DNA from 3 places in the Streptomyces sp. NPDC058401 genome. Region 3 is predicted to be linked to each of the others. Evidence: riboswitches for the same ligand, from Rfam matches in the RefSeq annotation. Region 3 holds a riboswitch; each other region holds the start of a gene.
The links. A riboswitch is a leader RNA that binds a small molecule or an ion and turns the genes downstream of it on or off. The one in region 3 is predicted to bind thiamine pyrophosphate.
Positions count from the first base shown of each region.

Region 1: linked by a shared signal. The riboswitch ahead of ACFWNV_RS09165 (thiamine ABC transporter substrate binding subunit) and the one ahead of thiC (phosphomethylpyrimidine synthase ThiC) in region 3 are both predicted to bind thiamine pyrophosphate.
Region 2: linked by a shared signal. The riboswitch ahead of thiO (glycine oxidase ThiO) and the one ahead of thiC (phosphomethylpyrimidine synthase ThiC) in region 3 are both predicted to bind thiamine pyrophosphate.

Region 1 is NZ_JBHXKA010000017.1:51,501-54,769, forward strand. Features, by position in the region: gene ACFWNV_RS09160 (ABC transporter permease) at 1-445, opposite strand, end outside; gene ACFWNV_RS09165 (thiamine ABC transporter substrate binding subunit) at 505-1,584, opposite strand; TPP riboswitch at 1,669-1,777, opposite strand; gene rlmN (23S rRNA (adenine(2503)-C(2))-methyltransferase RlmN) at 1,839-2,951, opposite strand; gene ACFWNV_RS09175 (phosphatidate cytidylyltransferase) at 3,045-3,269, opposite strand, start outside.
Region 2 is NZ_JBHXKA010000068.1:19,139-22,407, forward strand. Features, by position in the region: gene ACFWNV_RS23960 (Rv2175c family DNA-binding protein) at 1-33, opposite strand, end outside; gene ACFWNV_RS23965 (NAD(P)/FAD-dependent oxidoreductase) at 563-1,807, opposite strand; TPP riboswitch at 1,933-2,045, shown strand; gene thiO (glycine oxidase ThiO) at 2,043-3,242, shown strand; gene thiS (sulfur carrier protein ThiS) at 3,239-3,269, shown strand, end outside.
Region 3 is NZ_JBHXKA010000006.1:72,543-75,811, forward strand. Features, by position in the region: gene ACFWNV_RS03820 (YibE/F family protein) at 1-963, opposite strand, end outside; TPP riboswitch at 1,036-1,180, shown strand; gene thiC (phosphomethylpyrimidine synthase ThiC) at 1,175-2,962, shown strand; gene ACFWNV_RS03830 (glycosyltransferase) at 3,032-3,269, opposite strand, start outside.

The DNA.
Region 1 (3,269 bases), on a different contig from region 3:
CCCACAGCCCGCCGACCGTGCGGATGACCACGGCGTAGTTGAAGAAGACGTGCGCGAGCAGGATCGCCCAGACGGTCGTGTCGAGGCGGATCCCCCACACCTCGTCCAGCAGACCGTTCCGCCCCACGAGCGCCAGGAACGCGGTGCCGACCACGACGGTCGGCAGCACGAACGGCACCGTGACGAGCGCCCGCAGCAGCTGTTTGCCGGGGAACTCGAAGCGCGCGAAGACGTACGCGCCGGGGAGTGCGATCAGGAGCGTGAGCGCCGTGGACGCGAGCGCCTGCCAGGTGGTGAACCAGAGCACGTCGCCGATGTCGGGCCGGGCCAGCACCTCGCCGATCCGGCCGAACTGCCAGCCGGCGTCCGTCTTGAGCCCGCGCCCGACGATCGCGGCGACGGGGTACGCGAAGAACAGCCCGAAGAAGACGAGCGGCACGGCCATCAGACCGAGCCTGACGGCCGTGGCCCGCCCGCTCTCCTTCGGAACGCCGCTCACTCGTCCTACTTCACGACGAGGGCGGACCAGGCCTTGACCCACTGGTCACGGTTCTTGGCGATGGCCTCCGGGGCGACCGTCTCGGGCTTCTCGATGACCACGCCGTGCTTGGTGAACAGCTCGGGCAGGACCGCGTCCTTGGTCACCGGGTTCACGAACATCTGGAGCGGCATGTCCTCCTGGAACTTCTTGGAGATCAGGAAGTCCAGGAGCGCCTTGCCGCCCTTCTCGTTCTTCGCGCCCTTGAGCAGACCGGCGAACTCGGTCTGCCGGAAGCAGGTGCCCGTCGCGACGCCCGTGGGGGCCTCGGCCGGCTGCGGCTCGCCGTACAGGACCTCGACCGGCGGGCTGGAGGCGTAGGAGACGACCAGCGGGCGGTCGCCCTTGGCCTTCTTGCCGCCGGCCGAGCCGGAGAACCGCTCGTTGTAGGCCTGCTCCCAGCCGTCGACCACCTCGACGCCGTTGGCCTTGAGCTTGCTCCAGTAGCCCTCCCAGCCCGCGTCCCCGTACTTGCCGACGGAGGCGAGGAGGAAGCCGAGGCCGGGCGAGGAGGTCGCGGCGTTCTCGGTGACCAGGAGGTTCTTGTACTCCGGCTTGATCAGGTCGTCCAGCGTCTGCGGCGGGGCGAGCTTCTTGTCGGCGAAGTAGGCCTTGTCGTAGTTGACGCAGATGTCTCCGGAGTCGACCGGGGTGACCCGGTGCTCCTTGTCGAGCACGAACTCGGGCTTCACGTCGGCCAGCCCCTTGGCCTCGTACGGCGTGAAGATGCCGTTGTCGAGGGCGCGGGAGAGGAGGGTGTTGTCGACGCCGAAGAACACGTCGCCGCGCGGGGAGCCCTTGGTGAGGATCTCCTGGTTCAGGGCCGCGCCGGCGTCGCCCGACTTCAGGACCTTGACGGTGTAGCCGCTCTGCTGCTCGAACTCCTTGAGGACCGTGTCGGTCACGTTGAAGGAGTCGTGCGAGACGAGGGTGATCGTCTTGTCGTCCGCGGCCTTGTCCTTGGCGTCGCCGCCGCAGGCGCTGAGCGTGGTGACGCCGAGCGCGGCCGCGAGCGCGACGCCCGCCAGCTTCTTGGTGGTGCTCATTGGTGCATTCCTCCTGGGATGTCCAGGAGAAGACGCGGCCCTGCCCGGCGCTCTGTGGAGCGGACGCCGGGCAGGGCGCAACAGCTTGAGTGGTGACCGAACTTCCTACCCCGAATGACCGGGGCGAGGTTCAGAGGGTCTGCGGTGACGGATACCGCACTCTCAGCGCTGTGGCGCTCCCCTGTCGGAATATGAAATTGGTTGTTCGGCCACAGGGTACCCCGTGGCCGAAAGCAAACCTCAACTGGCGAAAATCAGCGCTCCGAGGCGGCGAGCTGGCCGCACGCCCCGTCGATCTCCTGCCCGCGGGTGTCGCGGACGGTCACGGGCACGCCGTGGCGGGCGATGGCGTCCACGAACGCCTTCTCGTCCTCGGGCCGCGAGGCGGTCCACTTCGAGCCGGGCGTCGGGTTCAGCGGGATCAGGTTGACGTGCACGCGCTTGCCCTTGAGCAGCTTGCCGAGCAGGTCACCGCGCCAGGCCTGGTCGTTGATGTCGCGGATCAGGGCGTACTCGATGGAGATCCGGCGGCCGGACTTCTCCGCGTACTCCCATGCCGCACCGAGCACCTCGCGGACGTTCCAGCGGGTGTTCACCGGGACCAGGGTGTCGCGCAGCTCGTCGTCCGGGGCGTGCAGGGAGACGGCGAGGCGGCACTTGAAGCCCTCGTCGGCGAAGCGGTGCATCGCCGGGACCAGGCCCACGGTGGAGACGGTGATCCCGCGCTGGGACAGGCCCAGGCCGTCGGGCTCCGGGTCGGTGAGGCGGCGGATGGCGCCGACGACACGGTTGTAGTTGGCGAGCGGCTCGCCCATGCCCATGAAGACGATGTTCGACAGCCGGGCGGGCCCGCCGGGGACCTCGCCGTCGCGCAGGGCGCGCATGCCGTCGACGATCTGGTGGACGATCTCGGCGGTCGACAGGTTGCGGTCGAGGCCGGCCTGGCCGGTGGCGCAGAACGGGCAGTTCATGCCGCAGCCGGCCTGCGAGGAGATGCACATGGTGACCCGGTCCGGGTAGCGCATCAGCACGGACTCGACGAGCGTGCCGTCGTGCAGCTTCCACAGGGTCTTGCGGGTGGTGTCGTCATCGCAGGAGATGTGGCGCAGGACGTTCATCAGGTCCGGCAGCAGCTCCTGCTGGAGCTTCTCGCGCGAGGCGGCGGGGATGTCGGTCCACTCGGCCGGGTCGTGCGTGTACCGGGCGAAGTAGTGCTGGGAGAGCTGCTTGGCCCGGAAGGGCTTCTCACCGATCGCGGCGACCGCCTCCCGGCGCTCCTCGGGGGTGAGGTCGGCGAGGTGCCGGGGCGGCTTCTTCGCTCCACGAGGGGCGACGAAAGTGAGCTCTCCCGGTACAGGGCGGGCCATGGCAGGTACTCCTTGTAAGACGAAAGGCGCGCCGCAGAAGCAGCGCGCCCTCCAAGAGTAACCGCCCCGCCTGCACGGGCGCCTTTTCGCAGGTCAGCCGGTGCCGACGAACAGGGCCAGCAGCAGCCACACCACGGGGGCCGTCGGAAGCAGGGAGTCCAGCCGGTCCATGATCCCGCCGTGGCCCGGCAGCAGGGTGCCCATGTCCTTGATCCCGAGATCCCGCTTGATCATGGATTCCCCGAGGTCGCCCAGTGTGGCGCTGACGGCGACGGCGAGGCCGAGCACCAGGCCCTGCCACCAGACGCCCCCGTCGAT
Region 2 (3,269 bases), on a different contig from region 3:
AAGGGCATCGATCTTTGCGTCAATCTCGGTCACGAGCACAAGCCTGCCATCTCACCGCGGCCGCCGGTACCCGAGCGACCCCGTCCGGGGCCCGGCGGCCCCGCGACCGGGGCCGGAGACGGGCCGGACGGGTCCGGAGCGAGCCGCCATCGGGACGGACTCGGGATGGGCGCAGGCCCGGGAATCGGGACGGGCGCAGGCCCGGGGGCGAAGCCCCAAACGGGTCCGGGCACCCGGGGAACCGGGCCGGGGACGCGCAGTCCGGGGCAGAGCCCTGGGGCGGGACCCGGGGCGCAGCCCCGAAGCAGGCCCGGGCGCAGCCCGAGGAACGGGACCCGGGGCGCAGCCCCGAAGCGGGTCCGGGCGGAGCCCGGGGAACGGGCGAAGGGCGGGTAGGGGACTTCCCCCGCGGGGCCGGACCCGCACGGTGCGGGCCCGGAACGGGAGCCGGCGCAGCCCGACCCGGGCCGGGCCGGGTCAGGGGCTCGGGGCCCGGGCGCCCAGGGCCCCGTACCCCGGCGGAACCCGTTCCCGACCCGCGCCCCGCCGGGTCAGCGCCGGGTCAGCCCAGCGCTGACTTCAGCGCAACCCCCGGGTCCGCAACCTTCGCCGGGTCCACCGCGACCCCCGACTCGATGAGCCGTCGCCCCTGCGCCAGGTCACGCGGCCGCCCCACCGCGAGGACCGCGACCAGCCGCCCGTCCCGCAGCCAGCACACCGACCAGGTGTCGTCCGCCGCGGAGCCGCGCCACACCAGCGCGTCCGCGGCGCCGTGGTGCCCCGCGTACTGCACGAAGCGGCCGAACTGCTCCGACCAGAAGTACGGCACCGGGTCGTAGACCTGCTCCCCGGAGCCCCCGGCCACGATGTCCGCGGCGACCACCCGCGGCCCCTGGAGGGCGTTGTCCCAGTGGTGCACCAGCAGCCGGGACCCGTAGCGGCCCGAGGGGAACGAGGCGCAGTCCCCCACCGCGTACACCCCGGGCACGGAGGTGCGCAGCCGCTCGTCGGCGACCACCGCCCCGTCCGCACCGAGCTCCACTCCCGATCCCGCCAGCCATCCGGTGGCCGGCCGGGCTCCGATGCCCACCACCACCGCCCCGGCCGGCAGTGCCCGCCCGTCGGCGAGGAGGACCCGGCCCGCCTCCACGGAGGCCACCCGCGCGCCGGTCAGCAGCTCGGCGCCGGCCTGGGCGTACCAGCGCCCCATCGGTTCGGCGACCTCCGCGGGCAGCGCGCCCGCCAGCACCCGGTCGGCCGCCTCGACGACCGTCACCGCGCAGCCCGCCTCTCGGGCGGCGGTGGCGAATTCCGCGCCGATCCAGCCGGCCCCGACCACGACGACCGCCGAGCCGGCCGCGAGGACGGGCCGCAGCCGGGCCGCGTCGTCCAGGGTGCGCAGCAGGTGCACCCCGGGGACTCCCTCCGCGCCGGGCAGGGTCAGCGGGAGGGCGCCGGTCGCCAGTGCGAGGACCTCGTACGGGACCGGGCCCGCCTCGGTGTCCACCTCGCGGTCGGCGGGGCGCAGCCCGGTGACCTCGACGCCGAGCCGGAGCTCGATGCGGAGCTCTTCGAAGTCGACGTCGAAGGCCGAGTCCTCCGCCTTGCCGAGGAGCACCGCCTTGGACAGCGGGGGCCGGTCGTAGGGCTGGTGGGGTTCGGCCCCCAGCAGGGTGACGGGGCCGGTCCAGCCCTGTTCCCGCAGGGCGACGGCTGTCTGGACCCCGGCCATGCCGGCGCCGACGATCACGACTCCGCGCGGAGGGGTGCCGGCCTGTTGCGTCTGCTGTTCCGTCTGCTCGCTCACGCGGCCCAGCCTAATCAACTGACGGTCCGTCAGGAATAGCGGGCGGGAACCTCCCGCGAGCCGGGCACACCCCGGCACCGGGGAGGCAGCCTTACCGGCCGTCGGCCTCGGCGTTACTCTGGCACCGAACCTATCGCGGGAGTCCGGGCGCACCGGGCTGAGAGGGAGGCTGGCCGGCCTCCGACCGTACGAACCTGATCCGGGTCATGCCGGCGAAGGGAGGGGCTGGACGCCCATGCATTCATATCGGAACGGCCGGAGTCCCGGCCACGACGTCCTCGTCATCGGGGGCGGCATCATCGGCCTGGTCACCGCCTGGCGGGCGGCCCGGCGCGGGCTGCGCACCGCGCTGGCCGATCCGGACCCCGGCGGCGGCGCCGCCCAGGTCGCGGCCGGCATGCTGGCCGCCGTCACCGAGCTGCACTACGGCGAGGAGACCCTGCTCGGGCTCAACCTCGCCTCCGCCGCCCGCTACCCCGCGTTCGCCGCCGAGCTCGCCGAAGCCAGCGGCGGCATGGACATCGGCTACCGCGCCTGCGGCACCCTCGCCGTCGCCCTCGACGCCGACGACCGGCTGCACCTGCGCGAGCTGCACGCCCTCCAGCGCCGCTGCGGCCTGGAGTCCGAGTGGCTGACCGGCCGCGAGTGCCGCCGCCTGGAACCGATGCTGGCTCCGGGCGTACGCGGCGGCCTGCGCGTGGACGGCGACCACCAGGTCGACCCCCGCCGCCTCGCCGCCGCCCTGCTGGCCGCCTGCGAACGGGCCGGCGTCACCCTGCACCGCGCCGGCGCGGCCCGGCTGCTGACCGCCGCCGACCGGGCCTGCGGCGCGGTCCTCGACGACGCGGACGGTACGGAGCTGCGCGCCGACCAGGTGGTGCTGGCGGCGGGCTCGCTCAGCGGCCGGCTGGACGGCGTACCGCCCGAGGCCGTGGCCCCCGTACGGCCGGTGAAGGGGCAGGTGCTGCGCCTCTCGGTGCCACCGTCCTACGCGCCGTTCCTGTCGCGGACCGTACGGGCCGTGGTGCGCGGCAGCCACGTCTACCTCGTGCCCCGCGAGAACGGCGAACTCGTCGTCGGCGCCACCAGCGAGGAACTCGGCTGGGACACCACCGTCACGGCGGGCGGGGTCTACGAACTCCTGCGCGACGCCCACGAACTGGTGCCGGGGATCACCGAACTCCCCCTGGTGGAAACCCGGGCGGGGCTGCGCCCCGGATCACCGGACAACGCCCCCCTCCTCGGCCCGACCGAACTCCCCGGCCTCCACCTGGCCACCGGGCACTACCGCAACGGGGTCCTGCTGACCCCGCTGACCGGGGACGTGATGGCGGACCTGCTGACCACCGGCGAACTGCCGGAGATCGCCCGCCCCTTCACCCCGCGCCGATTCACCCTCACGTCGGCCCTCACGCGACAGGAGTCGTTCGCATGACCATTTCCGTCAACGGCGAGCCGCGCG
Region 3 (3,269 bases):
GATGTTCGGGTAGAGCCCGTGGATCAGCCCGGTGTTGTCGTCCGTGTTGCCGCTGAGGAACGCCCAGTCGATGAACAGCGAGCCCAGCAGGCCGATCAGCAGCAGCGAGATGATGGTGCCGAGGACCGCCACCGAGGTCCGGGCCGTCAGTCCGTGGCACATGTAGAGCGCGATCAGCATGATCGCGCTGGCTCCGACCACGGCCACGACCAGCGGATTCGACCCCTGCAGGATCGCCGGGAGGATGAAGAGGGTCAGCACCGCGAAGCTGACGACGAGGGCGATGAGCGCGAACAGTCCGCGCATCCGCCCGACGATGACGACCGAGAGGGCGAAGATGCCGGCGAGCAGGGCCATCGGCAGCTTGCGGTTCACGTCGATCACGGAGTACTGGAGGTCCCGGGGCGCGTCCGGCGCGTAGGCGACCACCACGTCCTGGCCGTCCGTCAACTGCCGTGGTGCGCCCGGCTGGATGATCTCGATGAACTCGCGGCCCTTGTCGGGGCCGCTGCCGACCTTGACCGTGGCCTTCTTGCACTCGCCGTTCTGCGCGGCGATGGCCTCGCGCCCCTCGGGAGTGGAGGCGTCGCCGGTCGGCGGTACCTGTGCGGCGTTCACGGATTTGCAGTCGACGTGCTGGAGCGCGACGACCGTGCCCTGCTGGGTCTGCCGGTCGAAGCCGACGCCGGTGCGCTCGTGACCCGGCGCACCACCGGGCCAGAGCACCACCATGCCGATCACGACGGCCGTGGCGAAGGGGATCAGCACGGCCGCGATCACCTTGCGCAGGTGCTTCGAGACGGGGGCCGCCGGGCCGTGGCTGTGCGCATGGCCGTGGGAGTGGCCGGAAGGGGCGGCGGGCGAGTGACCGGGGTCCGCGTGCGCGTGGTCAGCGTGGCTGGAGTGACCTGCGTGACCAGCGGGATCCGTGGGTTCGGTGGGGGGCTGCGGCGAGGACGTCACTGGCTGATCATCGCAACAGATGAGGGGGCCCACTGTTCAGCACGCCACACATGACGCTAGCGTGGGGGCTACTTTGCACAACGCGGGAGCTCGGAGCACCGGGCTGAGAGGGCGCTGATCACCGTTCGCATTCGAATATGCGTACGGGAAGAGGCTGCGTCGACCGCCGAACCTGTTACCGGGTAATGCCGGCGTAGGGAGATTAGGTCTCATGACCATTCAGGACGCACGCACGCCTGCCGTCAGCCAGGACGCCGACGGCCAGACCGAGCGCCAGCCCGGCTGGCACAAGGGGTACGTGGCGGGCTCCCGCCCCGACATCCGGGTGCCGGTTCGTCAGGTCCACCTCACCAACGGCAAGGACGTGACGCTCTACGACACGTCCGGGCCGTACACCGACCCGCAGATCGAGACGGACGTGCGCCGGGGCCTGCCGCCGCTGCGCGAGAACTGGATCATCAGCCGCGGCGACACCGAGGAGTACTCGGGCCGCCCCGTGCGCCCCGAGGACGACGGCATCAAGCACACCTCGCCGCGCGGTGGCCTCAAGAACCTCGACGCGGTCTTCCCGGGCCGTCCGCGCCAGCCCCGCCGGGGCCGTGGCGGCGCCGCGGTCACGCAGCTCGCGTACGCCCGCCGGGGCGAGATCACCCCGGAGATGGAGTACGTCGCGATCCGCGAGAACGTCTCCCCCGAGGTCGTCCGCGAGGAGATCGCCGCAGGCCGCGCGGTCATGCCGGTCAACGTGAACCACCCCGAGATCGAGCCGATGATCATCGGCAAGCGGTTCCTGGTGAAGGTCAACGCCAACATCGGCAACTCCGCGGTCACCTCCTCGATCGAGGAGGAGGTGGACAAGATGACCTGGGCGACCAAGTGGGGCGCCGACACGGTCATGGACCTCTCCACCGGCCGCAACATCCACACCACCCGCGAGTGGGTGCTGCGCAATTCTCCCGTGCCGATCGGCACCGTGCCGCTGTACCAGGCGCTGGAGAAGGTCGACGGCCGCGCCGAGGACCTGACCTGGGAGATCTACAAGGACACGGTCATCGAGCAGGCCGAGCAGGGCGTCGACTACATGACGGTCCACGCCGGCGTGCTGCTGTCGTACGTGCCGCTCACCGCGCGCCGCAAGACCGGCATCGTCTCGCGCGGCGGCTCGATCATGGCCGCCTGGTGCCTGGCGCACCACAAGGAGAACTTCCTCTACACGAACTTCGAGGAGCTCTGCGAGATCCTCGCGGCGTACGACGTCACGTACTCCCTGGGTGACGGCCTGCGCCCCGGTTCCATCGCGGACGCCAACGACGCGGCGCAGTTCGCGGAGCTGAAGACGCTGGGCGAGCTCAACACCATCGCCAAGCGCCACAACGTGCAGACGATGATCGAGGGCCCCGGGCACGTCCCGATGCACAAGATCAAGGAGAACATCGACCTTCAGCAGGAGATCTGCGAAGAGGCGCCGTTCTACACGCTCGGCCCGCTGACCACCGACGTCGCGCCCGCGTACGACCACATCACCTCGGGCATCGGCGCCGCGATGATCGCCTGGTGGGGCACCGCGATGCTCTGCTACGTCACGCCCAAGGAGCACCTGGGCCTGCCGAACCGCGATGACGTGAAGACCGGTGTCATCACGTACAAGATCGCGGCCCACGCGGCGGACCTGGCCAAGGGCCACCCGGGCGCCCAGGAGTGGGACGACGCCCTGTCGGACGCGCGGTTCGAGTTCCGCTGGGAGGACCAGTTCAACCTGGCCCTCGACCCGGTCACGGCCCGTGAGTTCCACGACGAGACCCTCCCGGCCGAGCCGGCCAAGACCGCGCACTTCTGCTCCATGTGCGGTCCGAAGTTCTGCTCGATGAAGATCTCCCAGGACATCCGCCGCCAGCACGGCGGCGACCTGGGCGCCGAGGAGATCGAGGCGGGCATGGCGGAGAAGTCCGCCGAGTTCGCGGCCGCGGGCAACCGCGTGTACCTGCCGCTGGCGGACTGACCTCCCGCTGAGGCACATACGGACGGCCCGCGACACCGAGGGGGGAGTCGCGGGCCGCCGTTGCGTACGTCAGGCGAAGGCCGGGGAGCCCACGCCCAGCTTGCGCCGCGCGAACTCGAGGTTGGCGAGGACCCGGTCCTGCTGGTCGGCGGGCAGTTTGCCGCCCTGGAGCAGGAGTTGGCAGCAGTCCAACGACTCCTCGTACTCCCCGGTCCAGTAGGCGGCCACCGCGAGTTCGTCGAGTGCGCGCCAGTCGTGCCAGGCGAACTCGACGAAGAGGATGTCCTCCGGGTGGGGCACCCGAACC